One region of the Sodalis sp. C49 genome, then DNA from elsewhere that is predicted to be linked to it. Evidence: predicted binding sites of a transcription regulator. Region 1 holds the regulator's gene; each other region holds the start of a gene.
The links. Region 1 encodes Fur, which represses iron uptake genes when iron is present. Its sites were predicted from a motif close to ATAATAATGAGAACNACTATCAA; they were not measured.

Region 1 (7,450 bases):
CGCCACCCTGCAGATTGATCTGCGCAATCACGGCTTGTCCCCCCATGACCACGATGCCGGTTACGCCGCCATGAGCCGGGACGTGATCGAATTGCTTGATGCGTTGCATATCGACGCCGGTCACCTCATCGGCCATTCCATGGGCGGCAAGGTCGCCATGACCCTCGCCGCCCAGGCGCCCGGCCGCGTTGCGCGGCTGGCGGTTATCGATATGGCGCCGGTGGCCTACCCCACCCGTCACCATGACAACGTCTTCGCCGCGCTCAGGCGCGTCGAGGCGGCGGGCGTCACACAGCGCACGGAGGCGGCGGCGCTCATGCGCCATGACGCCCTTGATGAGGAAACCATCCAGTTTTTGCTGAAATCCTTTCACCAGGGCCGGTGGCGGTTTAACGTCGAGGCGCTGTGGGATAACTATCCGGCGCTTATCGGCTGGCGGGAGTCGGCGCCCTGGCTAGGGCCGGTGCTGTTTATCCGCGGTGAAAAATCGCCCTATCTGGATGACGGTTACCGCCAGGCGATCCAACGCCAGTTCCCCCGGGCGCGGGCGCATGTGGTCGCCGGCGCCGGTCATTGGGTTCATGCGGAGAAACCCGCGGCGGTCATGCGCGCCCTGGCCCGTTTCCTGGAAGAATAGGCCGGGCCGCCGCCGGGATTAGCGCCGGCGAGTTTAATATTGTCGTTTGCTACCGGGCTGGGGTAACATGGCCCGCTGTGTTTTATGGCAGCCCCGGCGTACATAAAACATAACGTTACGGGCGATGCGCGTCCGGCGGCGTAGCCAGCCACGCCGCCGGCCGGGGTTTGCCCGCCTGCTTCTTGATGCACAATCCCTTCATGACCTATGGCAAAAGAACAAACGGACCGCACCACCCTGGATTTATTTATCGATGAGCGGCGCCCGGGAAGACCGAAGACGAACCCCCTGTCCCGCGATGAGCAGTTGCGCATCAACAAGCGTAACCAGCTGCGCCGGGATAAAAAGCGCGGCCTGCGCCGGGTGGAGCTGAAAATCAACGCCGAGGCGGTGGATGCGTTAAATGAGCTGGCCTACCGGCAAAACCTGTCGCGCAGCGAGCTGATCGAATTGATTTTACTGGCCGAGCTTGAACGGCAACAAGGCGCGGATCCGCATCCGGAATAAACTTGCCGGCCCGGTAAAGCGCCATCCCGTCCAGGGCCCAAGGCCGCGGACGGGGCAAATTTGCGACAAAACCCGGCCGGCGAGTTTCTCCCCGCATAAGGGTCTGCTATGATTGCCGCAGAGCATCGCTGATTCTGTTACGGAACATATCCATAATATTTAAGAGGTTTTCAAATTCATGGCAACTGTAGGCATTTTTTTTGGCAGTGACACCGGCAATACCGAAAATATTGCCAAAATGATTCAGAAGCAACTGGGTGCGGATGTTGCCGAAGTTCATGACATTGCCAAAAGTAGTAAAGAAGACCTGGCGCGGTTCGACACCCTGCTGCTCGGCATCCCGACCTGGTATTACGGCGAAGCGCAATGTGACTGGGATGATTTTTTCCCCACCCTGGAAGAAATAGATTTCTCCGGCAAAAAAGTGGCGCTGTTCGGCTGTGGCGATCAGGAGGATTACGCCGAATATTTCTGTGACGCCATGGGCACCATTCGCGACATTATCGAGCCCAACGGCGCGACCATCGTCGGTCACTGGCCCACCGCCGGCTATCATTTCGAAGCGTCGAAAGGACTGGCGGACGACAATCACTTCATCGGCCTGGCCATTGACGAAGACCGCCAGCCCGAGCTGACCAATGAACGCGTGGACGGCTGGGTGAAGCAAATCAGCGCTGAATTGCAGCTCAGCTAAAGTCAAGCCGTGCGGGAGGGTGCCGTCGCGACGGCGCCCGGCAAGAGAATCGGTTGCCGTCATGGCGTCGGGACGGCGCCGCCAACCTCACTGATAACTAAATCCTTTCAAATTAATAGATACAAGTTTTTAACTTTTATCCACAACGCGGTACAATAGCGCAGCGGTTCCACCCTTTTTAGCAAAATGTTGCAGAATTCGCCCCCTGAAACGGGCTATAGTTGTTAACAAGGCGCGGTTTTCATTTTGGACAGGCAGTCTTATAATGAGACGGCGTCACATTTTTCGGGCCGACCGATGTTATAGGCTAAGCTAGCCTACAATCAGATTATCAAAGTAACAGGACTAAACCCGCATGACTGACAATAATATTGCATTGAAGAAGGCCGGCCTGAAAGTCACCCTTCCCAGACTGAAGATTCTGGAAGTGTTGCAAGATCCGGAATGCCATCACGTCAGTGCGGAAGATCTGTACAAAAAACTGATCGATATGGGTGAGGAAATCGGCCTGGCCACGGTATATCGCGTGCTAAACCAATTTGACGACGCCGGTATCGTAACCCGCCACAATTTTGAAGGCGGCAAATCCGTTTTTGAACTGACGCAACAGTATCATCATGACCACCTGATCTGTCTGGACTGCGGCAAGGTTATCGAATTTCGCGACGAGTTCATCGAAGCGCGCCAGCGTGATATTGCCAAAAGGCACAATATCAAGCTGACCAACCATAGCTTATATCTGTATGGGCATTGTGAAATCGGCAACTGCCGCGAAGACGAAACGCTGCACGATCACGCCGATATGCTCAACGGCGTAAAAGAATAACCGCGGCGCGGTCCGTTTCTCCAAAGCGGCTGTTATCGCGCCGCTTTCTCACCCTGCAACGATTTTTTTCAATGAGGCTAAACGCCGCCCGTCCCCTTCCCTGGTAACGTTTCCTTCCCGAAGCGCGTCGACAAGCGTCGTATCCGCCAATCACCGCCGTGCTCACCGCCGGCAAACTCCAGAAAACTTCACAGAAAATAAAAATAAATAAAGAATAAATTGAGGCCCTGCGACGCTTTTTTGGGCTCGTCTGCGTAATACATTGAAACGCCAGCGTTTTTATTGCGATTTTTTCACCGGGTAAATTATTCTGTGAATATGATGATAAAGCTATTTTTCGCTGCCAGCAGTAAGCGACAACAAAAGATACATTTTAATTATATGATTTTATTGAATTAATATAGCCAAAAATACCTTCCTGAAATTAACCCGGATCGGTGACTCGATTTTTACACAAAAAGTTAATTTATAAATTAATAAAAAACGTGAAGTTCGCAGCAGATTTTAAACTTTCGCCATGGTGATATAGTGACAGGCAATGTTAATCACCAGAGATAGTCCAGATGAATGATGCGGAACTGCAAAACGATATGCCGCGCGGCATAGGCATTGCTCCTTATATTCGTATTAAACAAGAAGGCATGACTGAAAACGAAAGCCGGATAGTGGAGTGGTTTTTATCTCCCGGCAACCTCACCGACGTCTCGGGGATCAAAGAGGTGGCCCTGAGTCTGGGCCTGTCGGAAGCCATGATTGTCAAGGTGTCGAAAATTCTCGGTTTCAGCGGCTTTCGCCAGCTGCGCAGCGCCATCGTCGAGTACTTCGATCATGCCGACCATGATATCACCGCCGAACTCTCGCCCACCGACAGCCCGGAGGATGTGGTCAACAAAGTGTTTAACCTGACCGTACGCACCATTGTCGAAGGCCAGGCGATAGTCGACGCCAACGTCATCCAGCAGGCGGCCCAATGCTTTTTTGCCGGCCATCAGCGCGAGCTGTACGGCGTCGGCGGCTCTAATTCCATTTGCGCGGACGTGCAGCATAAATTCCTGAAAATCGGCTTGCGTTGCAATGCCTACCTGGACGCGCATTTGATGATGATGTCGGCCTCCCTGTTGCAACCGGGCGATGTGGCGTTGGTGGTATCCCATTCGGGCCGCACCAGCGATCTGAAACGGGTGGTGTCGATTGCCAAGGATAATGGGGCCAAGATCATTTGTATTACCCATAGCAGCAATTCCCCTATAGCCCAGCTGGCTGATTTTAATATTTGTTCACCGGCGCCGGAAACGCCGTTATTAGGCAGAAACGCTTCGGCCCGTATTTTGCAGCTTACGCTGCTGGATGCGTTTTATGTCTCGGTAGCGCGGCAGGATATCGAGCTGGCGAATAAAAACCTGGAAAAAACGAGTTCCATTACCAAGTACCTGAAGCGTGATTATAAATAATTCTCTTTTGGAGATAGAATAATGAATAAATTTCTTAAATTGGCCGGTGGCGCCGCCTGTGGACTGATGTTGTCCACCGTGGTCCACGCGGCAGCCGATTACGCCGTTGTTCTTAAAACATTATCCAACCCTTTCTGGGTAGAGATGAAACAAGGCATTGAGAAAAAGGCCCAGGATCTCGGCGTGACGGTGGATATATTCGCGTCACCGTCGGAAGGCGACTTCCAATCGCAATTACAATTATTCGAGGATTTAACCAATAAGAATTATAAAGGCATCGCCTTTGCGCCTTTATCGGCGGTGAATCTGGTGATTCCCGTCGCCAAGGCTTATCAGAAAGGGATTCACCTGGTTAACCTCGACGAAAAAATCGATTTAGCCAGCCTGGCCAAGGCCAAGGGCAACGTCGAAGCCTTTATCACCACCGATAATGTCGCGGTCGGCGCGAAAGGCGCCAAATTTATCATCGACAGCTTGGGCGCCCAGGGCGGCGAAGTGGCCATTATCGAAGGCAAGGCCGGCAACGCCTCTGGCGAGGCGCGGCGCAACGGCGCGACCGCGGAGTTCAAGGCCAACAGCCATATCAAGCTGGTGGCCAGCCAGCCGGCGGATTGGGATCGCATCAAGGCGCTGGACGTGGCGACCAATGTGCTGCAACGTCATCCCCAGCTGAAGGCCTTCTACTGCGCCAACGATACCATGGCGATGGGCGTGGCGCAGGCGGTGGCCAACGCGGGACAGACCGGCAAGATCCTGGTGGTCGGCACCGACGGTATTCCCGAGGCGCGCAAGATGGTCGCCCAGGGCATGATGACCGCCACCGTGGCCCAGAATCCGGCGGAAATCGGCGCCAACGGCCTGGCCATCCTGGTGAATACGGTGAAAGCGGGCAAGCTGATTGCGCTTGATGCCCAGCCGAAAATTGAAACCGTCGATTCTATATTAGTCACCAAATAGTCCAGGTGCCGCAAGACCGCCTATTCCCGCCGTCTTGTCATTAATCCGGAGAGTAATATGAGCACTCCATATATTAAAATGGAGGGGATCGCCAAATCCTTTGGTCCCGTCCAGGCGTTGCAATCAGTTGACCTGGAAATATACCCTAATGAGATACATGCTTTATTAGGTGAAAACGGCGCCGGCAAATCAACCTTGATGAAAATACTTTCCGGTATTTATGAACCGACGGCGGGGAAAATAATAATTAATGATGTCGAGTACGCGAAGCTCGATCATAAAGTCGCTGCCAGATTGGGCATTGGTATAATTTACCAGGAATTAAGCGTTATCGATGAATTAACCGTGTTGGAGAATTTATTTATCGGCCGTCTGCCGGTAAAAAAAGTGTTCGGCGTAAACGTGGTGGACTGGCACGACATGCGTACCAAAGCGGCTATTATGCTGCTGCGCGTGGGGCTGAAAATACGGCTTGACGAAAAGGTGGGCAACCTGTCCATCAGCCAAAAGCAAATGCTGGAAATCGCCAAGACCCTGATGCTGGACGCCAGGGTGATCATCATGGACGAGCCGACCTCTTCCCTGACCTATAACGAAGTGGATTATCTGTTCCTGATCATGAACCAGCTGCGCCAGGACGGCACGGCGATTGTCTATATATCGCATAAGCTTAACGAAATACGCCGCATCTGCAACCGCTATACGGTGCTAAAGGACGGCAGCAGCGTCGCGTCCGGGCAGATGGGACAGGTGACCAACGATGATATTGTCCGGCTGATGGTCGGACGCGAGCTGCAAAACCGCTTTCGCTCCCTTAAGGAGAAGGTTGGCGGCGACACGGGGGACGCCGATATCATCTTTGCGGTGGAGAATATCACCAGCCGGGATAAACGCCGGGTCAAGCACGTCTCCTTCCAGGTAAAAAAGGGCGAAATCATGGGCTTTGCCGGACTGGTGGGGTCGGGACGCACCGAATTCATGAACTGCATCTTCGGCGTGGAACCGAAAAGCAGCGGCAAGGTGATGCTGCATAACGTCGATATCACGCCCTCTTCGCCGCTGGACGCCCTGAAGAAGGGCATGGGATATATCACCGAAAGTCGGCGTGAAAACGGCTTTTTTGATAATTTTTCCATTGCGCAGAATATCGCCATCAGCAAAAGCCTTAAGGATGGCGGCTATAAAGGTGCTCTGGGATTATTTAATGCGGATAAGGAAAGGCAGCTGGCGGAAACGCAGCGGCGGCTGCTATCGCTGAAATGCAGTTCGGTGGACCAAAATATCACTGAGTTATCCGGCGGCAACCAACAAAAGGTATTGATATCAAAATGGCTCTGCTGCGAGCCGGAGGTTATTATTTTTGACGAACCTACCCGCGGCATTGATGTCGGGGCCAAGGCGGAAATTTATAAGGTGATGCGCACATTGGCCGCCACGGGAAAAACCATATTGATGGTGTCATCCGAACTGCCGGAAATCATTACCGTATGCGACCGTATCGCAATATTTTGCGAAGGGACATTAGCCCATATTCTTGACAATAATGAGAGTATCGGGGAAGAAGATATTATGACGTGGGCTCTGCCACAAAGCTGAGGGAAATAAAAATGGAGAAGGCCACCTTTAACTTCCAAAAATTCTGGGATCAGTACGGCACGTTTTTTATCCTGGCGATTATTGTTGCCATATTCGGCTCTATATCCAGTGAATATTTTCTGAAAACCAACAATATTACCCAGATCCTGGTACAGAGTTCGGTAACGGTCTTGATCGGCATGGGCGAGTTTTTCGCCATCCTGGTGGCGGGCATCGACCTGTCGGTGGGGGCTATCCTGGCCTTGTCGGGCATGGTGACCGCCAAGCTGATGCTGGCGGGTCTTGACCCGGTCTCCGCCGCGCTGATTGGCGGGGTGGTGGTCGGCGGGCTATTGGGCGCCATCAACGGTTGCCTGGTTAACTGGACCGGCCTGCATCCCTTTATTATTACCCTCGGCACCAACGCTATTTTTCGCGGCATCACCCTGGTCATTTCCGATGCCAACTCGGTGTACGGCTTCTCATTCGGCTTTGTTAACTTCTTTGCCGGCAGCGTGCTGGGTATTCCGGTACCGGTGATTTTTGCTTTGATCATTGCGGTTATCCTGTGGTTTATTACCGCGCGCACCAGGCTTGGCAGAAATATTTACGCCCTGGGCGGCAACAAAAATTCGGCATTTTTTTCCGGTATCGACGTTAAATTCCATATGCTGGTAGTGTTTATTATTTCCGGCATCTGCGCCGGGCTCGCCGGCGTGGTATCCACCGCGCGCTTGGGCGCGGCCGAGCCTTTGGCCGGCATTGGCTTTGAGACCTATGCCATCGCCAGCGCCATTATCGGC
Region 2 (7,450 bases), 890 kb from region 1:
ATGAGAAATAAGGAAGGGTGCGTATGAGATTTCCCCCAATAGCTGAAAAAAGACCGCATAACCTGACCGTGCATGGTGAGACACGCGTCGATGATTATTACTGGCTGCGCGACGACAAACGTGAAGACCCCGCCGTGCTGGACTACCTGGCCCAAGAGAATACCTATGGCGAAGCCATGATGGAGGGCCATGAGGAGCTGCGCCACAGCTTATTTACCGAAATGGTGGAGCGCATACCGCCGCAGGATCGCTCGGTACCCTACGTCCGGCGCGGTTATCGTTACCAAAGCCGCTATGAGCAAGGCAATGAGTACGCCATCTATACCCGCCAGCGCGCCGATCTGCCCGAAACGGCCGAATGGGAGATCCTGCTTGACGGCAACAAGCGCGCGGCGCAAAGCGAGTTCTATACCATGGGGGCGCTTGAGATCAGTCCGGATAACGCCATCATGGCGGCGGCGGAGGATTTTCTGTCACGGCGCCTGTACGGCATTCGTTTCAAGAACCTGGCCCGCGATTCGTGGTATCCGGAAGTGCTCGAGGATGCCTCGTCGGGTTTTGAATGGACCAGCGATTCACAAATCCTCTACTACGTGCGCAAGCATAAAAAAACGCTGCTGCCCTACCAGGTCTACCGTCACCGGGTCGGCACCTCGCCGGCGCAGGATGAGCTGGTGTATGAGGAAAAAGACGACACATTTTATGTCAGCGTGCATAAAACCACGTCGGAACGTTATATTATTATTGCGCTGGGCAGCACCACGTCGGGCGAGATCCTGCTGCTGGACGCCGACGATCCCCAGGCCAGCCCGCAGGTATTCCTGACCCGCCGCCATGACCATGAGTATTCGCTGGATCACTTCCAGGGCCATTTTTACGTCCGCTCCAACCGCGAAGGCAAGAATTTTGCCCTTTACCGCTGCGAAACGGGCGATGAGAAATTGTGGCAAACGGTGATCCCGGCCAGGGACGATGTGGTATTGGAAAACTTTACCTTATTCAGCGATTGGCTGGTGGTGGAGGAACGTCACCAGGGCCTGACCAGCCTGCGGCAGATCCATTGGCAGACCGGGGAGGAGAAGGGCATCGCCTTTGACGACCCCACCTATGTTACCTGGCTGGCCTACAATCCCGATCCGCACAGCGCGTGGCTGCGCTATGGTTATTCCTCCATGACCACGCCGACCACGCTGTTTGAGCTGAATATGGATACCGGGGAGCGCAGGCTGCTGAAACAGTCGCAGGTGAAAAATTTTGACGCCGAGCACTACCGCAGCGAGCGGCTATGGGTTCCCGCCCGCGACGGCGTCGAGGTGCCGGTGTCGCTGGTCTATCGCAAGGATCTGTTCCAGCGCGGGCAAAATCCGCTGCTGGTCTACGGCTATGGTTCCTACGGCAGCAGCATGGATCCCGATTTCAGCGCCAGCCGGCTGAGCCTGCTTGACCGCGGATTCGTCTTCGCCCTGGCGCATATCCGCGGCGGCGGTGAATTAGGCCAGCAGTGGTATGAAGACGGCAAGCTCTTCAACAAGCTCAATACCTTTAACGACTTTATCGACGTCAGCCGGCATCTGCTGGCTAACGGCTATGGGGACGAAAAACAAGCCTTTGCCATGGGCGGCAGCGCCGGTGGCCTGCTGATGGGCGCGGTGATCAATATGGCGCCGGATTTGTTTAAAGGCGTGGTGGCCCAGGTGCCCTTCGTGGATGTCGTGACCACCATGCTTGATGACAGCATACCGCTGACCACCGGAGAATATGACGAGTGGGGCAATCCGCAGGAAAAAGACTACTACGACTATATCAAGCGCTACAGTCCCTATGATCGGGTCAGCGCCCAGCCTTACCCGCATCTGCTGGTCACCACCGGTTTACATGACTCCCAGGTGCAGTATTGGGAGCCGGCGAAATGGGTGGCGAAGCTCCGGGCGATGAAGACTAACGATAATCTGCTGCTGCTGTGTACCGACATGGACTCCGGACACGGCGGCAAATCCGGGCGTTTCAAGGGCTACGAAGGTATTGCCATGGAGTATACCTTTATCCTGTCCCTGACGGACAAGGCGCCGCCGGCGGCATAATACGGCGGCGAAAGCCTCTCAGGCGGCGCATTTCATTTATTGATGCGCTGCGTCTGAGGACTGCTTCAGGTAATGGTTAATGCTGTAACGCATATCCGCCGACAGGTCCTTGAGGTTGTTGAGCATCCATTTCAAATAGCCGGGGTCCTCGCGCGCGATCCGTTCCATCGGCTGGCCCCGGTATTTGCCGAATTTTAACGTCGTAAGCAGGGTGGTTTCATTGCTTAAGGCCGCCATTTGCTCGGCGCTCCAGCCGGAATCCCCGATGATTTTCACCAGCAGGGCCGCGGTGACGTAACAATCATACAGGGCGCGATGGGGATAGAGACCCTCCGGCACGGCGACCTCGAGACCCAGCGCATAGCGCAGGTACTGGTTGCTGTATTTCAAACCCGGGTAGAGCTTGCGCGCAAGCTTGACCGTGCAGATCCATTGACCATGCATTTCCGGCAACATGCGCCGGTCGAATGCGGCGTTATGCGCCACGTAATACGGGCTGCCGTGATAGCGGCCAATCACCTTGGCGATACGCGGCTTATCCTCGACCATGGCCTCGGTGATATGGTGGATGGCCATGGCCTCGTAGCCGATGGGCCGGTCGGGGTTGACCAGATCGCTCATGGCATTGCATAACCGGCCGTCAACGACGTCCACCGAGGCGACTTCCACGACGCCGCCGTCCAGTCCGCAGGTTTCGGTATCGATAACACGAAAAGACATGACGTTACCTGTCCAAGGCTAAATAAAAAAGCCATTATGCCCTGAATAGCGCCGACAAAAAACCCGCATCAGATGCGGGTTTAATATGGGTTAGCCTTACACGATATCAGGCTGGGTCTTTCTGTTACGCTTGTCGGCGCGTTTTTCTTCCGGCGATTTCAGCGGTTTCTTTTTGGTGTCTTTCTTACGATCCATTCCCTTACTCATATTTACCTCTCTGTAAAAGAACCGGAAATGTAGAAATGATTAACTGCCTGTTGGCACTGATAATCAAGTCATTTTGTGCTATTTTGCCGCACGGCGGACAGCGCCGCGCGGGCCGGCAAGCCATGCACCGCGGGCGCGGCGCCTGCTTGCCTTCCGGCCGTTGGTTCAGGCACGTGCCGGGGCATTGCCAGTCCAGTATAGGCCATTGGCGGATTATTTTCGTGGCTCATATGGCAAACGGGAAAAATTCAGCGACGCCTGGCGATAAAAGGCCACCCGCTCGCGAAAATAAGCGCGCAAAGGCTCCGGCTGTTCCCGTTCCACATGCTCGGCGACCACCGGCATATTGTACCGCTCCTTGAACGCCACGCCGGACGCGGCCAGATCGACATTGATCTTGTCCATCGCCTCGCTGCCCAGTGTGGCCAGATTATATTGCATACCGCCTCCTGCCGCTTGTAAGGTCAATGCTGCTAAAAATAGGGTACTGCGCGGCAAAACGCAAGGGTCGGCGGGACAGCGATACAAATAATAATCGTTTGTATTAACAGCCGACGCAATAATATGGCTATCATTGTCCGAAATAATGGCCTGGGTTATTCATAATACAAATAAGAATACCTATCACTACCATTAATAAATAATAATTTTATAGAAAAAATCTCATTATGAAAATAAATAACCATATGAATTTAATACATAAAAAATATTAAATTACTCATTGGTTAAATTATAGTGTAATTTTTGTTAGCATTTGGGCATAATGTTTATATTCGTATTGGCGTAATCATCATAAGGAAGCCTGCCCATGCTAAAACAAGAAATGGCAATAAAGCTTAACGAGCAACTCAATCTGGAATTTTTTTCCGCCAATCTTTACCTGCAAATGAGCGCCTGGTGCAGTGATAAGGGCTACGAAGGCGCATCGGCCTTTCTCAAGACCCAATCTCTGGAAGAGATGGACCATATGCGCCGCCTGTTCGACTATCTCAACGATACCGGCACCATGCCGGTGCTGGGCGCAATCGAGGCGCCGCCAACCGGTTTTACCTCATTGGCCGAGCTTTTTAAGCGCACCTATGAACATGAGCAGATGATCACGGTGAAAATCAACGAACTGGTCCATGCGGCGATGATCTCCCAGGACTATTCGACGTTTAATTTCCTGCAGTGGTACGTCTCCGAACAGCACGAAGAAGAAAAATTGTTTAAATCCATCCTCGACAAGCTGGCGCTGGTGGATACCAATAACAGCGGACTGTTCTTTATCGATCAGGATTTGAAAAAAATGAACGGTGGCGACAATACGGCCGCGCCGATGTAAATCCCCGCGCGGACAGTGGTTTGCTCGACTTCAGCCCCGGCTGCCGTTATCATCAGTTTGCGTCCAGGCAAACCGGTAGCAGCGCCGGGTTTTTTGTTTCCCAAGAATAAACGAATAACCGGCAATGCTCCCGCGGTGGACCGCCAAGCGTCGGTTTAACCGACAGGATACCCGTTCAGTCTTAGGAAACGACATCGATGTCAAGCCAACCTTTTACCGCGCCCCTGTTGACGCTGTTAGTCACTGCCCTGACTTTGTTGGGATCGCAACAGGCCCAGGCGCATGCGCACCTGAAAACGCAATATCCGGCGGCCAACGCCACCATGACCGCCGCGCCGCAGGCATTAACGCTCACCTTCAGCGAGGGCATCGAGCCTGGCTTCAGCGGCCTGACCCTAACCGGCCCCGGCAACGCCGTCATCCCCACCGGCGCCATCAAGGTCGACCCCGCCAACCCTAAGCAGGTCATCGTGCCCATTGAAAAGCCCCTGGCCGCCGGCGAGTATCAAGTGCAATGGCATGTGGTATCGGTGGACAGTCATAAAACCCAAGGCAATTATCACTTCAGCGTTAAATAGATGCTAAGCCTGGCGGAGTGCTATTCCGCCTGCCGCTATCTCCATATCGCGGCGGTGATGCAGGCGTTCGGTACCGCCCTGTTTTGCGAGTACCTGGCGCCGCCCGCGCTGCGCGCCGGCCTGCGCGCATCCCTGGGCGCGCCCTTGCGCGTTCTGGCCTGGGTCGCCCTGGCGTCGGCGGTCGTCCTGCTGGGGCTGCAAGCCGGGCAAATGGGGGACGGCTGGACGCAAACCCTTTCCCCCGCCATCTGGGCGGCGGTGCTCGGCACCGCCTTCGGCACTGTCTGGCTGTGGCATATGGCTATCGCGCTGGCGGCGGTGTTGGCCGCGGGCCATGGGCCGATGACCGCCATCAGGCAGCGGGCATTGCTCGCCGCCATGGCCGGCCTGCTGGCAAGCCTGGCGCTGGTAGGCCACACGGCGATGAGCGAGGGACTGCGCGGCGTCATGCAGCGGCTCAATCAAATGGTGCATCTGTTTTCCGCCGCCTGGTGGCTGGGCGGGCTGCTGCCGCTGCTGTTTTGTCTGCCGCTGCTACGCGAGACGGCGCGTCCGGACGCGCTGCGCGCGCTGATTCGTTTTTCGCGCAGCGGACATGCTGCGGTGGCGCTGGTCATTTTCACCGGTATCGTCAATACCGCGCTGGTTCTGGGCCATTGGCCGCTCGATGGGTCGGCGCCGTACCAGCGGCTGCTGCTGATAAAAATAGCCGTGGTGGCGGTGATGGTGATCCTGGCGGTAATCAATCGTTATGCCGTGGTTCCCGCCATGGCGCGCCACCATCCCGCGGCTATTCGTATCTTGACCTTGCTGACGCTTGCGGAGATGATTCTTGGTAATCTGGTACTGATTTTGGTGAGTATTTTCGCCACGCTTGAACCCTGATCACATCCTGGCGCCGCCCAGGCGTCAGGTCCAATAGTAGGATAAAACATGAAAACCCGGAGTATCGCGTTATTGCTGTTAGCCTTTACCGCCCAGGCGGTCAGCGCGGCGCAAATTATCACCGTCAGCAAGTTTCAGTTCGGCAAGCAATGGGCCTTTACCAAAGAAGAGGTGCAATTGCTCTGCCGCCCGGACGGCTCGCTGTTTGCTCTGAATATGAGCACCCTGATGCAGTATCCCCTCAATGAACCGGCCACCCGTGCCATGGCCAGCGGCCAGGTCAACGCGACGCCCATTGATGCCATCCTGCTGGACGACCCTGCTAATCCGGGGCACAAGATGAGCATCGCGCCGTTTGTCGAGCGTGCCGGCCAATTGTGCAACGCACCGGGCTGAGATGCCGGGATAGGACCCTCTTGCCGGCTGCGGGGCAGGGATATGTATAGTGAGCTTATAGTTTAATATGTTAATAATTATAAGTGTGCTTGATATCACAAAGTTATCATTTGGTGAAACAATAGCGCCGGTAATGCGAGGCCGGCGATGGAAAAATCCCTGTGCGTCTCTATACTCATCAAGTGTAAGGCTAAACAGCTTACATTAATGCCAACTTTTAGCGCACGGCTCTCTCCCAAGAGCCATTTCCCTAGACCGAATATAGGAATCGTATTCGGTCTTTTTTTATAAGGGTAGGGTAATCATCCACTTACCTAATAAATCAGTCACTTAATCCCATCCTGTTCTACCGTATTCTACCCACTATGACGCCCTGTAGACACTTTGTAGTCATTCAAACCAGCTAATGGGTTGAGATGGATCGCGTCTTCCAGATGGTCGGGGGTCGTGGCCATTCCGTTTTAAGCGTGGCAACACGCCTCGATATCACCACACACAGTCTTTATGCGTGGATAAAGAAGTACGGCCCAGATTCTTCGGTAAATCAAGACCAGTCTGATGCTCAGGTTGAGATCCGACGGCTCCAGAAAGAACTGAAACGGGTTACTGATGAACGAGATATATTAAAAAAAGCCGCGGCGTACTTCGCAAAGCTGTCCGACTGAGGTACGTCTTTATTCGTGACAACAGTCGTGACTTTCCGGTCCGTTTGCTCTGCCGCGTTCTGGATGTTCATCCGAGTGGTTTTTATGCTTGGCTTCAGCAACCACATTCACGGCGATACCACACAGACCAGAAGCTGACCGGGCTGATTAAGCAGTTTTGGCTTGAATCTGGATGTGTATATGGCTATCGCAAGATCCACCTAGATCTGCGCGATACGGGTGAGCGGTGTGGTGCAAACCGGGTCTGGCGTTTGATGCACGCGCTGGAATAAAAGCTCAGGTCGGTTATCGCAGTCCAAGATCGTACAAGGGCGAAGCAAGCATTGTGACGCCTAACAGACTCCAGCGGCAATTTAATCCGATGGCACCGGATGAGCGCTGGGTGACAGATATTACGTATATCAGGACGCATGAAGGCTGGTTGTATCTTGCAGTGATCGTCGATCTGTTCTCCCGCAAAATCATTGGCTGGTCGATGCAATCCCGAATGACGAAAGATATCGTTCTGAATGCTTTGCTGATGGCACTGTGGCGCCGTAGTCCACGAAAACAGGTACTGGTACATTCTGACCAAGGCAGTCAGTATACAAGCCA
Region 3 (7,450 bases), 940 kb from region 1:
GACGCGGCCGCTGGTAAACGCGCCTATCGCCGCGCCCAGGGGCACCGCCGCATACATCAACCCCAGCCGGGCGGCGTTGATATGCCAGCTTATCGCCAGCGCCGGGTAAAGCACCCGTACCGCGCTTGCCATGGTCAGCAGGGCGCCGATCAGCGCCACCAGGCCGATGGTTTTATGACGAAACAGATAGGCCATGCCGCCGGCCAGCGCGTGCAGCGGGTGTTCCCGGGGCTGGGGAGGCGGCGCCAGCCTGGGCAGGCGCAGCAGCGGCAACAGCGTCAGCAGCGTGCCAAGCGCCGCCAGCCCGTAGTTCCAGGCCACCCCGCCGGAGGCGATGACCAGGCCGCCCGCCGCCGGTGATAAAATGGCGCCGAAGCGCACGGTCAGCATGCTGATGGCGCCCGCCTGCATGACATTTTCCCGCCCGACCAGCGACGGCGTGGCGGCCAGCAGCGCCGTCACCCCCACCGCGCCAAAAAAACCATCCCACACCGCCAGCAGATAAATCGCGAACAGGGACGGTACCGGCAGCAGCGCGTTAAGGCACAGGCCGATAAACCCCACCCCGCAGGTTGCGCGGGCAAACAGGATAAGCCCGCGCCGCTCGCGGCGATCCGCCATCACCCCGCCGGCCAGCAGGCCGACGAACATACCGCCGCCCGCCAGCGTCACCGCCAGCCCGACCTGCAGGGTGGACCCCGTCATGGCCTGTATCTGCACCGGCACCGCCACCGCCAGCATGCCGAGCGCCAGGATGGACAAAAACCGCGCGATAAAAACCGCCCGGAAGGCGGGGTGGGTTTTCAGCAGGCTGATATCGAGTAAATACGAGGGTTTTTGCATAAGACGCTAACTATCCGGGGAATTCGACGCCACTGTGCGCTGCAATCAGGGAAGCAGTCATGCTATCATAAGTTATTGCGAGTAATAACGATAATAAATATCATTATCATATAATTTATGGTTTAGTCTTTTATGCGCCATTATTACGGATTGCTGTTAAGCGGCGTGCTGTTGGCATTATTGATGGCGGCGAGCCTGTTTATCGGCGCCAAAACCATTCCCGCCGACCAGGTATTGCCCGCGCTGACCGGCGCCTGCCGCAGCCCGGATTGTATTATTATCCTCGAGAGCCGCCTGCCGCGCACGCTGGCCGGGCTGCTGGCGGGCATCGCCCTGGGGCTGTCCGGCGCCCTGATGCAAACCCTGACCCGCAATCCGCTGGCCGACCCCGGCATTCTTGGCGTCAACGCCGGCGCGGGGTTCGCCGTGGTGCTGGGCATCACCTTTTTCGGCGCCGCCTCCATCGATCGCTACCTGTGGTTTGCCTTTGCCGGCGCGCTGGCCGCCGCCCTGCTGGTGGCGTTAATCGGCGCGGCGGGCGGCGGGCGGCTGAACCCCATTCGCCTCACCCTGGCGGGCGTGGCGCTGGGCGCGGTGCTGGACGGCATGGCCTCCGGTATTTCCTTGCTCAATCCCCTGGTCTACGACCAATTGCGCTTCTGGCAGGCCGGTTCGCTGGATATCCGCAGCATGGCGGCGGTAAACGCCGTTATCTGGCCTATCGTCCTGGGCACCGGCCTGACGCTTTGGCTAACGCGGGCGCTCAATACCCTGGGCATGGGCAGCGAACTGGCGACGGCGCTGGGCTCGCGGGTGGGCCTGACGCAGCTGCTCGGCCTGGCGGCCATTACCCTGTTATGCGGCGCGGCTACGGCGCTGGCGGGGCCGATAGCCTTTATCGGGCTGATGATGCCGCATATCGCGCGCTGGATAGCCGGCCCGGACCACCGCTGGCTGCTGCCCTGGACGCTGCTGCTTACGCCGCTGCTGCTGCTGGGCAGCGATATGGCGGGCCGGGTGATGGTGCCCGGCGAGCTGCGCGTATCGGTGATAACGGCGCTGCTCGGCGCGCCGGTGCTGATAGCCCTGGTACGCCGCCACCGGATGATAAGCCGGTGATGATGGCGAACCGGCACGCCCGGATCAGGACGTCGCTGACCGTCGGCATCCTGCTGCTTGCCTGCCTTGCGCTGGCGATTTACGCCCTCGGCGCCGGGTCGCTCCCGCTTCCGGCCCGGCAGGTGGTGGACGCCCTGCGCGGCGCGGCGGCGCACAATATCCAGGTTATCGTGACGCAATGGCGGCTGCCCAGGGTGGCGATGGCGTTATTGCTGGGCGCGGCGTTGGGCGCCAGCGGCGCTATTTTCCAGTCGTTGATGCGCAACCCGCTCGGCAGCCCGGATGTCATGGGTTTCAATACCGGCGCGCACAGCGCCGTATTGATAGCGATAGTGCTGTTCAACAGCAGCTATCTGGGCATAACCGGCGCGGCCCTTGCCGGCGGCCTGCTGACCGCCGCCATAGTCTACCTGCTGGCCTGGCGCAACGGCATCCAGACCTTCCGGCTCATTATCGTCGGCATTGCCGTTCGCGCCCTGCTGGTATCGCTTAACACCTGGCTGGTGGTCAGCGCCTCGCTGGAATCCGCCCTGACCGCCGGGCTATGGAGCGCCGGATCGCTTAACGGCATGACCTGGGCGAAATGCCCGCCGGTGGCCGTGCCGATTGTCCTGGCCTTTGCCCTGGCCCTGGCTTTATCGCGGCGCATGCGCCTGTTGGAAATGGGCGATGACGCCGCCTGCGCGCTCGGCGTGCCGGTGGAAAGATCGCGACTAGGATTGATGCTGGCGGGCGTGGCCCTGACCGCCGCCGCCACGGCCGCCGCCGGCCCCATTTCCTTTATCGCCCTGGTGGCGCCGCAGATTTCACGCCGCCTGGCGGGCAGCCAAACCCTGGCGATCCCCCTGGCGGCCCTGACCGGCGCGCTGCTGTTGCTGGCGGCCGACCTCGCCGCACAGCGTATGTTTACGCCTTATCAGCTTCCGGTCGGGGTGGTTACCGTCAGCATCGGCGGCCTCTATCTGATCGGCTTATTAATCCGGGAGTCGCGAAAAAAATGAGCGCCCTTACCCCGTCGTCCAGCCGCCTGCGGGCGGAAAATCTTACGCTCGCCTATGATAAAAAAGTGATTGCCCGCGATCTGTCCATCACCATCCCCGATGGTGAACTGACGGTGATCATCGGCCCCAACGCCTGCGGCAAATCGACGTTGCTGCGCACGCTCAGCCGCCTGATGCGGCCAGGCGGGGGCAACGTATGGCTGGACGGCCGGGAGATCGGCGCCTACGCCACCAAGGAGGTGGCGCGGCGCCTGGGATTGTTGCCGCAAAGCTCCAGCGCGCCCGGGGATATCACGGTGGGCGATCTGGTGGCGCGCGGACGCTACCCGCACCAATCGCTGTTAAGCCGCTGGAGCGGGCGCGATGAACAAGCGGTGCAGGAAGCGATGCGCGCCACCGGCGTCGCCGGGCTGGCGGAACGGCCGGTGGATACCCTGTCCGGCGGCCAGCGGCAGCGGGTATGGATCGCCATGGTGCTGGCGCAGCAAACGCCGCTGCTGCTGCTGGACGAACCCACCACCTGGCTGGATATCGCCCATCAAATAGACCTGCTGGAACTGATGCGCGAGTTGCACCGCGCCGGCCATACGCTGGTGGTGGTGCTGCACGATCTTAATCACGCCTGCCGCTACGCCACCCATCTGGTGGCGATGCGCGACGGGCGTATCCTGGCCCAGGGGGCGCCCGTGGACATCGTCACCGCCGAACTGGTGGAGGCGGTATTCGGCCTGCGCTGCATGATCATCGACGATCCGGTATCCCATACGCCGATGATCGTGCCGCTGGGCCGGGGCTGACGCCTACAGTTCCCTGAGCGCCTGGTTAAGCAAGGGTCCGAGCACCTGGAACGACGCGGGCGAAATAATATCCACATGGGCGCAGTCCAGTTCGTGCACGCGCAGCCGGTCCACATAATCTGACCAGGTCCGGCGCACGTCCATAGCGGCGGGCAGCGTGCGCCGGGCCACGAACAGCGTGGCTTCTCCGGCAAAATACGCGCTGCGGCTGGCCGCCAGCAGGCGTACCGAATCCGCATAGTTGCCCTCGATGGCATCGAACAGCCGCCGCTGTTCGTCCCCCGCCGGCTCCGCAATACCCTGTTGCGCGGCGATGAACTGCTCGCGCTCGCGCCGCACTTCCTCCAGCACTTCGGGGTCCAGCACATGTTTACCCTGCACCGCGTCCCAATTGCGCGTCTCCGGCGGGTAGGTATCGAGCAGGCCGAGAAACGCCACCGTTTCCCCCGCCGCGCGTAAACGGGCGGCAATGCCCTGCGCCAGCGTGCCGCCCAGCGAATAGCCGATAAAATGATAAGGGCCGTGCGGCTGTATGCCGCGCACCGTCAGCAGATGCGCGTCGCACACCTGCTCCAGCGTGCCGCACCGCTGCAGCGGACCGTCCGGACGCGGCGATTGGATACCCACCAGCGGCCAGCGCGGATCGATATAGCGCCGCAGCACGCTGAACTGCCAGGCGAAACCGGAGGCGGGATGAAAGCAAAACAGCGGCGGGCCCTCGCCCTGGCGCAGCGGCAGGACCGCGTCCAGTCCGGAACGCCGGATAGCATCGCCGGGGTCGTTATCCACCTCATCATCAAACAGCGCGGCCAAGCGCGCCACCGTCGAGGCCACCATCACCTGTCCGACGGTTACCGGCTTACCCACGTCGCGGCGCAGCTCCGCCGCCAGCCGCATCGCCAGCAGGGAATGGCCGCCAAGGGCAAAAAAGTCATCATCGACGGACCCGATCTCCTGTTGCAACAGTTGCGCAAACAGCGCGGCTACCCGCCGCTCGATGGCGGTTTGCGGCGCTCGTCCCCGTGTCGCCCGACGCGACTGGGGTAACGGCAGCGCCTTGCGATCCAGTTTACCGTTGGCGCTGAGCGGCAGGGCCGGAAGTTCGACCAGCGCCACCGGCACCATATGCGCCGGCAGCCGTTCGGCCAGGGCGTCGCGCAGCGCCTCGGGGTGCAGCCTTTCACCCGGCTGCGCCACCAGATAGCCGACCAGTTGCCGCGCATCGCCGCCGATGCCGGCATCAGGCGCGGCGCCCAATACCCGGGCATGGGTCACCGCCTGGCGCACGCCCGGCAATAACAGCAGCGCATGGTCGATTTCACTTAACTCCACCCGCTGCCCGCGGATTTTAAGCTGATCGTCGCTGCGGCCCAGGTACTCCACCGCGCCATTGTCCAGCCAGCGGGCAACATCGCCGGTGCGGTACATCCGCCCGCCGTCGCCGTCGGGATCGGCCACGAACCGGCTGGCGGTCAGCTCCGGGCGCGCCAGGTAACCCTGGGCCAGCTGAACGCCGGTCAGGTAAAGATCCCCCGCAACGCCCGGCGGCACCGGCCGCAGCCGCCCGTCAAGAATGCGCAGGCCGGTATTCCATACCGGGAAGCCGATCGGCACATGCGCCCCGCGCACCGCCGCCAGCGTCTCGCCGTGGGCCGGGTACCAGCTGACGTCCACCGCGGCCTCGGTGGGGCCGTAGAGGTTATGCAGCTCCACCCCGGTGCGCCGCTGCCACAGGCGCGACAGTTCGGCGGGCAACGCCTCGCCGCTGCAAAATACCCGCCGCAGGGTGGCGCAGCAGGCGATGGCGCCGTCATCGGCAAGTGAGGCGACAAACGCCGCCAGCATCGAGGGGACGAAATGCAGGGTGGTAACGCGGTAATCGGCGATAAGCTGCAGCAACACCTGCGGATCGCGGTGGGCGTCCGGCGGCGCCATGACCAGCCGCGCGCCGTTGATAAGCGGCCAGAAAAATTCCCACACCGATACGTCAAAGCTACAGGGGGTTTTTTGCAGCACCGCGTCATCCGCGCTCAGCGGATAGCGATCCTGCATCCACAGCAGCCGGTTGACGATGGCGTCATGGGCCACCACCACGCCTTTCGGCCGTCCGGTCGACCCGGAGGTATAGATAATATAAGCGGGATGATGGGCCGACGGCCGGGGGAAATCCCGCGGCAGCCGCGGGTCCGCGGTCAACGGCGCCTCATACAGCAACAGATCGCCGCGGCCGTCGAACCGCGCGGCCTGTCCGGCGCAGGTGATAATCAGCCGCGGCCGCGCATCGTCCAGCATCAGTTGCAGCCGCTCGTCCGGATAACCGGTGTCCAGCGGCAGGTAGGCGGCGCCCACCTCGATAACCGCCATCAGCGCCAGCGTCAGGAATACCGAGCGCGGGAGCGCGACGGCGACGATATCGCCCGGGCGCACCCCCTGCGCCGCCAGCCGTTGCGCCAGCGCCAGCACCTGCCCGCGGGTTTCGCCGTAGGTCAGGCGGCGCCGCGCATCCGCCAGCGCCACGGCCTGGGGCGTGCGCAACGCCTGGCGTGCCAGCAGGGTGGCGAGCGTATCCGGCGCCAGCGTTTTACCGGTATCATTGATGCGCGCCAGCAGCGCGCGGTCGGCCTCGCCCAGCAAATCGGCCTGGCCGCATGGCAGCGCGGGATCGGCGGCAAACTGGCGCAGCAGCAGCGGCAGGCGCCGGGCATGGCCGGCCAGCTCGCCGGCGGTATACCGCTCGGCGTTGGCCACCAGTTCCACCGCTACCGTTTCTTCCCCAAGATAGAGCGCGATTTCCAGATCGCGCACCGGCCCGGAAGCCAGCGCGTGCGTCACGCCCTCCACCCCGGCGAAATCAAGCTGGAAGTCGAACATCTTCAGATTAAATACCGGGCCGAACAGCGGTTGTTCATCCCCTGTGCGGCCCAGGTCGCGCAGTACCTGTTCCGCATCATAACGCTGATGGCGGCGCAGGCTCTTGAGCTCGCCGGACAGGGCGGCGGCCAAGGCGCCCAGCGTCTGCCCCGGGCCGACGGTCACGGCCAGCGGCAGGACATTGATCACCGGACCGGTGGCATCCAGGGCGGCCGAGGCCATACGGCGCATAAAGATAAAACCGGCGGCATAGGACGGTTGCCCGCACAGCCGGGCAAACCATAACGCCACCAGCGCCAGGGCCAGATCGGCGATGCCCGGCGCGCGCTCCTCCCCCGTGACCAGGCCGGCGAACAGCCGGCTATCGAGATCAAGCGCATAACGCAGCACATGGGTGGTGGCGGCCTGGCCGGACAACGGTTTGAGCGACAGCGTGCCCGGCGCCGGCAGTCGGCCGGTTTTTTCGCGCCAGAAAGCGGCGTCGCGGCGCCAGGCATCCGACTGATAATACGCCTGATATTCCTCCACCACCGCCTGAAAGGGGGTAAAAGGCGACGGCGGCGGCGTTTCCCGGCGCATGAAGGCGCTATACAGCACGGCGATGCGGCGGGTGATGGCGGTAAAACTAAAGCCGTCGACGATCAGATGATGATAGCGCTGATACCAAAACCAGCGATCGCGGGCCACGCGAATCAGCAGATGCCGGTACAACGGTTTGCCGCTCAGCACCCGCAGATCTCCCGCCAGATCCTGCTGCATCAGCGCCAGCGCGGCGTTCCGGGCGTCGCCGGCGGCGCTGAGATCCACGCAATCGGGACG
Region 4 (7,450 bases), 440 kb from region 1:
GCCGGGAATACCATGGTGTTGAAACACGCCTCCAACGTACCGCAGTGCGCGGCCATGATGGAGCGTATCTTTATCGATGCCGGCGCGCCCGTGGGCGTTTACACTAATCTGTTCGTGCCCGGCGCCAAGGTATCGCAATTAATAGGCGATAAGCGCATCAAGGGCGTGTCTCTGACCGGCAGCGAGGCGGCGGGATCAAGCTTTGCCGCCGAGGCCGGCAAACATGTTAAGAAATCGACCCTGGAGCTGGGCGGCAGCGACGCCTTTGTGGTGCTGGCGGATGCCGATCTTGATCTGGCGGTAAAAACCGCCGCCATGGGACGTTTATGGAACGCCGGCCAGGTCTGTGTGTCGCCCAAGCGTATTATCGTGCTGGAAGACGTCGCCGAGGCATTTATCGCCAAGGCGCGGGCCATTTATGAAAAGATCAGGATCGGCGACCCGCTGGATCCGTCCACGCAGCTCGCCCCGCTCAGCAGTGAAAAAGCGGCCGGGGAGATCGTTGAGCAGGTGGCAACCGCAGTGAGGGAAGGCGCCAAACTGATCTACGGCGGCCACCGCGTGGACCGGCCGGGCGCGTATATGGAACCGACCATCCTCACCGGCATCAAACCCGGCATGGCGGCCTACGCCGAGGAAATCTTCGGACCGGTGCTGTGCGTGTATGCCGTCAAGGACGAGGCGCAGGCGATTGCGCTGGCCAACGACTCCATCTTCGGCCTGGGGGGCACCGTCTTCGGCACCGATACCGCCAGGGCCGTGGCGGTGGCGCGGCAAATCGATTCCGGTATGGTCTATATCAACCATACCACAGGTATTGCCCCGGAGCTGCCGTTTGGCGGCACCAAAAACTCCGGCTATGGCCGCGAACAATCCCCGGCGGGGATTCATGAATTCGTCAATGAAAAGCTGATCCGCATCACCACGCCCGACGCGCCTTATTGATCCTACCCGGGGCCGGCATGGCCCGTAAATCACGCCTGTTTCCTGCGGCTAACGCGCCGGGGGAAACAGGCTGCCCGGTTCATTCCCCCCGCGGATTCACCGTGCGCCGACCGTTGACCGCGCCTGCGCTTATTGCCGATATCAGCGTGATAATTACCGGTGTTTTTAAATTAAAACGGCATTTCATTATTATGAATATGAATAATGCCGTGCTTTGCCGCACGGAGAATATCCACGCCATTACAAATTTAGTTTAATTTATCAACTAATCGTGGAATACTAACCCGGCCGAAAAAGGGATGCCGCAGTTGGGCAAAAACATCTCTCTCCATAATTTTTTAATTTATTATGCGGCGAAATACCTATAAATTGTGATCACCATCGCAATATTAAAATTAAAAATTATCTAAAACCCATATTTATGATCCACCGCACAGACTCCATGTTCCCACAAAAATAGTCCTAATCCCGGCTCTAATATTGGTCATTTGCATAATGACTTACCCTGGCGCCATTTTTATACTGCCTGCTCAAATTACGGATGGCGATTGATACCTCTTCTTTTTTACGTATCGCGCCGATACCCATTCAACGTATACCCAGTCCCCTACCGACAGACAGTATTTTAATTATGAGGCCTATGGCGGCGGCGACAATTCGCCGGGAATAAATGCCTTAGGCGCGCAGCGTTAACGCGGAGACATCGTATGGCAATCGAGTCCACTTTGGACCAAAAAGGCAGGACCCACGTACGTTATGTGGTGCTGTTATTTATATTTATTATTACGGCGGTTAACTATGCCGACCGGGTTACCCTGTCGATAGCCGGCACAGCGGTGTCCCACGATTTGGGGCTGGATGTGGTCAACCTGGGCATGATTTTTTCATCGTTCGGCATCGCCTATCTGTTGATGCAAATCCCCGGCGGCTGGCTGCTTGACCGGTTCGGGTCGATTAAAGTCTATAGCTACAGTTTGTTTTTCTGGTCATTGTTCACCCTGCTGCAAGGATTCGTCGGGGTACTGTCGGTGCCGATGGCGGTCTTTTCGCTGTTTATGCTGCAGTTCCTGCTGGGCTTCGCCGAAGCCCCGGCTTTCCCGGCCAATGCCCGTATTGTCGCCGCGTGGTTCCCGGCCAAGGAGCGCGCCACGGCGTCGTCGATTTTCAACGCCGCGCAGTATTTTTCCCTGGCGATTTTTTCGCCTTTCCTGGGCTGGCTGGTCTATGCGTGGAGCTGGAAACACGTCTTTACCGTCATGGGCGTCATCGGTTTTATCCTGACGTTTCTGTGGATAAAATTTGTCCATAACCCGTTTGAATCCCCCTACGCGTCGCGCGCCGAGCTGGATTATATCGAGCAGGGCGGCGGCGTGGTCAATATGGACAGCAAAAAGGCGAAGGATAACGGACCGAAATGGAACTACGTTAAGCAACTGCTCACCAGCCGTATGATGCTGGGCATCTTTTTCGGCCAGTATTTCCTCAACACCATTACCTGGTTCTTCCTGACCTGGTTCCCCATCTATCTGGTGCAGGAAAAAGGGATGAGCATCCTTAAGGTAGGCATCATCGCCTCCATTCCGGCGTTATGCGGTTTTGTCGGCGGTATTTCGGGCGGCGTGGTGTCGGATTTCCTGCTTAAGCGCGGCTGTTCGCTTACCTTTGCCCGCAAGGCGCCGATCGTGTTCGGCATGCTGCTCGCATCCAGCATGATCCTTTGCAACTACACCGATAATACGGTGCTGGTGGTGGCGCTGATGGCGCTGGCATTCTTCGGTAAAGGCTTCGGCGCGCTGGGCTGGCCGGTGATTGCGGATACCGCGCCGAAAGAGGTGATCGGCCTGTGCGGCGCCATCTTCAACGTGTTCGGCAATGTCGCCTCCATCGTCACCCCGTTGCTGATTGGTTTTCTGGTCAAGAATCTGCACTCGTTTAACAGCGCGCTGATTTTTGTCGGCTGCTCGGCCATTATGTCGATGCTGTGCTATTTGCTGGTGGTGGGTAAAATCCAGCGGCTGGTGCTGAAAAACGTTCCGGCGTAATCCTGTATAGGGGCGGGCGGGAAACCCGCCCCCCCTCATCCGCCTATTTTCCCTCTCCCCTCCCCCTTGACGCGCCTGGACATCCTTTCCCCGGCCCGTGCCTTTTGCCTGTTGATCAGAAATCGTAGCCCACGGTGGCCACCAGCGAGCGCTCCGCGCCCCAATAGCAATAGCCGGTGCCATAACAGGCCGCCACGTATTTCCGATCGGTGAGGTTATTGGCGTTAAGCTGCACATAGGCCCCCTTCCACTGCGGGTTCCAGGCGGCAAGATCGGCGCGTAGCGAAACATCCAGCAGGGTCACCGACGGCACGCGCCGCGTGTTTTCATTATCTGCCCACTGCCGGCCGATATAACGCACCCCGCCGCCCAGGTTGATGCCGTAATCCGCCTGGTACTGCGCCCAGAGCGACGCCATCTGATCCGGCGTGACATAAGGCGTGTTGCCGTCGTTGCCGTCCACGGCGTCCCTGAAGCGTACCCGGTTATAGGTATAGCCGGCTATGCCGGCCAGACGCTCGGTGAGCTGCGTGCGGGCCTCCAGTTCAATCCCCTGGGAATGTACCTTGCCCGCCGGGACATAATAGCTGCCCTGCACGATACGGTTGGCCACATCTTTTTGCGTCAGGTCGTAAACCGCCAGGGTATACAGCGACGAAGCACCGGGGGTCTGGTATTTTATCCCGGCTTCGTACTGCTCGCTGGTGGTCGGTTTCAACAGGTTGCCGTCGGCGCCGGACAAGGCCTGCGGCGTGACGGCCTGGCTAAAGCTGACATAAGGCGAAATGCCGCTGTCAAAGGCATACAGCAGCGACCCGCGGCCGCTGATATGATCGTCCTGGCGCCAGTAGGTGGTGTCGGTATTGAACGTGGTATTTTTGGCCACGATGCGATCGTATCGCCCGGACAGATCCAGGTGCCATTTATCCAGCGTCATCTCATCTTGCAGATAGACCCCGCTTTGTGAGTAGCGGCGTTTGGCATCGACGCGCGTGACGCCCGGCACGGTCAGGCCGTAGTCGGTGAACAGCCCCGGGCCGCCGCTGACGCCGGTGAGCGCATTGAGCGGGGTGGCGTAGGCGCTGTCGTCCCACAGGTCATTGGTATATTCATGGTATTCACCGCCCAGCACCACTTTATGCTGTAGGTCGCCGGTGCTGAAATCGGCCACCAGCTGGTTATCCATGGCGTAAGCGGCAAGCGAGGACGATTCGCCGGAATAATAGCGGTTAAGCAATGTTCGATCGCTGTTCCAGCCAATCTGGTAAACCTGCTGCTGGTCGACGTTGGCATGGGTATAACTGCCGTTGGAGCGGATTGACCAGACGTCGTCGATGCTATGGTCGAATTCATAGCCGTAGATTTGCTGGCGGCGCTTAAAGGTATTCAGGCTGCTTTCGCCGTCAAAGAACCCGCGGTCCAGCTTGGCGCCGCTGCTGGCGTACAGGCTGCCGTCCGCCGGCACCGCGCTGTGATAACCGCCCGACGGGTCTTTTTGCAGATAGGCTTTTAACAGCAGCGACGTATTGCCGTCCGGCTGCCATAACAGCGACGGCGCGATGGCATAGCGTTCCTCGCGCTGGTGATCGTACTGGGTATCGCTATGGCGCGTGATGCCCGTCAGGCGGAACGCCCATTGATCGCTGACGGCGCCGGTATAGTCGAACGCCGCGCCGGTGGTGGCGTTATTGCCGGCCATCAGCTTGATATGCCCTTCGCTGGCAAAACGGGGGCGTCTGGACGTCATCATCACCAGGCCGCCGGGAATGGTCTGGCCGTAAAGCGCCGACGACGGACCGCGAATCACATCGACGCGCTCCAGGAACCAGGGATCGATTTGCAGGTTGTTATAGCTGCCGCCGTCGCTCATCAACCGCAGGCCGTCCAGGAAGGTATTATTGGTATCGCCGCCGTGGAATCCGCGCAGGGAAACGGTCTCGTAGCGGGTCGCGCCGCCGGCGAAGTTGGTAAATACCCCCGGCGTATAATTCAACGCGCTGTTCACCGTCAGGGCGGCCTGATCGTCCATTTGCCGGCGCGTCACCACCGACACCGACTGGCCGGTGGTAATCAGCGGCTGATCGGTTTTGGTCGCCCCGCGGCTGGTGTTGGCGGTGTAGCCCCGGGTCGGCGCATCGGCGCTGTCGGCCGTCTGGGCCGCGGTAACCACCAGGGTATCCTCGGCATAGGTGAATAACGGCGCCGCGAAAGCGAGTGAACACAGCAGAGTGGAACGTGTTAAGCGCAAGACCCTTCTCATTATATCTTTCCATTGACAGGTGAATGAAATTGAAACTAAATGAGAATTATTATCTTTCTTATTTATTGATTCAAGAAATAATTTAACACATTTAAGGAATTGGCCGGAACGGCAAGGCTTACGCGGGGCGGGATGGCGGCTGCGAGACGTTACTACGCCTCGATACGGCAATGGAAAGGGTTAGTCTAAGATGGCCTGGCGGCGGTAGGCTTAACCCCGTTTTTGCCAGTCGGCAGCGTCTTTTTCTTCTTTTTCTTCTTCTCCTTCATTCGACGCCAGACGCATATTGGCCGATGCCGCGTGCGAGACATAAAGCGCCAGCAGCGCGGCGGCAAACTCATCGTCCAGCGTGTAGAAATAGCATTCGGGTACGTTCAGGATGCGGGCAAACGCACAGCAGGTTTCAAAATTGGGACGATATATCCCATTTTCATACTGACTAATTCTGGAACGGGCGGTGGACTCATCGATGCCAGCCATGACCGCCAGCTTTTCCTGTGTCAGCTGGGCCCTGTGCCGGGCTTCTTTCAGGCGTTTTGGAATCATCTTCAAATATGAGTAAAGTTAGCTTGATAATCTGTTTAGCATCACTTAACATCAGAGTTGTTTAGAATAACTAAACACTTTATAAGAATAGAACACACATCAGGGTTAGGGCCGGTAATTACCGGCCTGATTTTGTGCTATGTGTAACGCCATCATTCCACTCAGTAAATTTCCCCTGCCCGCAAAAATCCCGTGCTTTTAATAATTTCCGAGTTTTTTGATCTTTTCTGATTGCTATGACCGTCACGCAATGTCAATCAGGGGTTTACACCCGGTGGCACAGATTGCCGTGGTAGTAATAATTTATTAATGCCAAAAATTGTGAGCTTAATCACATTGAAACGCTTGCCGCCATCCCGCGCACAATGTTCCGCGGACAATTGCTTGAGATAATTTCAAAACAATGTTTTATTAAAAATAAATAAAAACTATTTTTTTTGAAATACATGAGATCAGTCACAACGGTAACCTCATGAAATTGGTTAGCATTGCCCCTCTTTAACGATGTCACTGGTAAGGAATAACCATGTATAAAATTGCAGGCGCGGCCCTTTTTTCATTGCTGTTGAGCAGCAGCTGTTTCGCCCAAAGCGCCGATGCCACGGCGGTAACCAAGGCGGTGGAAACCATGCGCCAGGCCATGGTCAGCGCCAAGAAAGCCGATCTGGAGAAAGTGGGCGCGCCGACGCTGAGCTATGGCCACTCCAGCGGTAAAATCCAGAACAACGCCGAATTTGTCGATGCCATCGTCACCGGTCAATCCAAATTCCTGACGCTGGATCTCAAAGACCAAACCGTGCAGGTCGACGGCGACGTGGCCATCGTCAGGCATATCCTGCAGGCGAAAACCGCGGACGGCGGCAAGCCGGGCGAAGTGAAAATCGGCGTCATGCAGGTATGGCAGAAAAATGCGGCGGGCGCCTGGAAGCTCCTGGCGCGCCAGGCCTATTCATTGCCTAAATAAACCCCTGCCAGCGCGGCTCTCGGATATGAGGGCCGCTGCGTCGTTTTCCCCGCGCCCACCGGGCTTTCCGCTGTAAAAAAAATGTAACTTTTTGTCAACGCAAAAAGAATTCATCTCCTGCTTTTTAGCCGAGCGGTGAAGTTTTACTGTTTTAAATCAATTGATTAAAAAAATAATTTCTTGTATTTCGCCGTTCAATTCTTTTTACCCGCACCATCCGCCGGCGCGGCTTGTCACAAAACGGTAATGAAATCTCGCGCCGTAGCGGATTAATTGCTATACAGATAACTATCACCCATCCCTTACCGGAAGACCGCCTTGAAACGCTGCTGCTATAGCCGGAGGTATTTCCCTTACTGCCCGATGGAGGGAGAACAATGTCAGCGGAAACCCTGTCGATAGTATTATTTATAGCGGCGGTTATTATTTATTCAACGAAAGCCAAAAAAAATAAATATTTGTTTTCATTAGTGCTGTTTGTTTTAGGTATTTATATTCTGCTTAATTTAGTCAGGGTCGCCAGTAATTACTTTACCGGCGCCGGCATCAATGATTCGGTGCTGTATACCCTGACCAGCAGTTTAACCGGCGCCGGATTAGGCAAGTACATCCTGCCCTTTGCCGGTTTCATCCTGGCTTCCCTGCTGGTGTTCAGCCTGATGTCATGGCTGTTGCTATTCAGAAAAGCCGGCG

Region 2: ftnA (non-heme ferritin) is a predicted target of Fur. The motif match lies at 3,614-3,636, and genes of this name have one in related genera.
Region 3: fepD (Fe(3+)-siderophore ABC transporter permease) is a predicted target of Fur. The motif match lies at 931-953, and genes of this name have one in related genera.
Region 4: ABUK12_RS07480 (TonB-dependent siderophore receptor) is a predicted target of Fur. The motif match lies at 5,287-5,309, and genes of this name have one in related genera.

What each region holds. Positions count from the first base shown of each region.
Region 1 covers NZ_CP163303.1:2,126,765-2,134,214, forward strand. The annotation lists gene ABUK12_RS09635 (alpha/beta fold hydrolase) at 1-637, shown strand, start outside; gene ybfE (LexA regulated protein) at 845-1,144, shown strand; gene fldA (flavodoxin FldA) at 1,323-1,838, shown strand; gene fur (ferric iron uptake transcriptional regulator) at 2,194-2,664, shown strand; gene alsR (transcriptional repressor AlsR) at 3,228-4,115, shown strand; gene alsB (D-allose transporter substrate-binding protein) at 4,137-5,072, shown strand; gene alsA (D-allose ABC transporter ATP-binding protein AlsA) at 5,130-6,668, shown strand; gene alsC (D-allose ABC transporter permease) at 6,680-7,450, shown strand, end outside.
Region 2 covers NZ_CP163303.1:1,238,839-1,246,288, reverse strand. The annotation lists gene ABUK12_RS05505 (S9 family peptidase) at 24-2,081, shown strand; gene exoX (exodeoxyribonuclease X) at 2,118-2,801, opposite strand; gene ABUK12_RS05495 (DNA polymerase III subunit theta) at 3,222-3,449, opposite strand; gene ftnA (non-heme ferritin) at 3,817-4,332, shown strand; gene yobA (CopC domain-containing protein YobA) at 4,530-4,910, shown strand; gene copD (copper homeostasis membrane protein CopD) at 4,911-5,795, shown strand; gene ABUK12_RS05475 (YebY family protein) at 5,844-6,191, shown strand; partial or broken gene ABUK12_RS05470 (IS3 family transposase) at 6,608-7,450, shown strand, end outside.
Region 3 covers NZ_CP163303.1:3,065,462-3,072,911, forward strand. The annotation lists gene entS (enterobactin transporter EntS) at 1-843, opposite strand, end outside; gene fepD (Fe(3+)-siderophore ABC transporter permease) at 976-1,962, shown strand; gene fepG (iron-enterobactin ABC transporter permease) at 1,962-2,963, shown strand; gene ABUK12_RS13845 (ATP-binding cassette domain-containing protein) at 2,960-3,760, shown strand; gene ABUK12_RS13850 (enterobactin synthase subunit F) at 3,764-7,450, opposite strand, start outside.
Region 4 covers NZ_CP163303.1:1,683,749-1,691,198, forward strand. The annotation lists gene ABUK12_RS07470 (NAD-dependent succinate-semialdehyde dehydrogenase) at 1-945, shown strand, start outside; gene ABUK12_RS07475 (MFS transporter) at 1,653-2,987, shown strand; gene ABUK12_RS07480 (TonB-dependent siderophore receptor) at 3,103-5,247, opposite strand; partial or broken gene ABUK12_RS07485 (helix-turn-helix transcriptional regulator) at 5,548-5,793, opposite strand; gene ABUK12_RS07490 (nuclear transport factor 2 family protein) at 6,320-6,757, shown strand; gene opgB (phosphatidylglycerol--membrane-oligosaccharide glycerophosphotransferase) at 7,135-7,450, shown strand, end outside.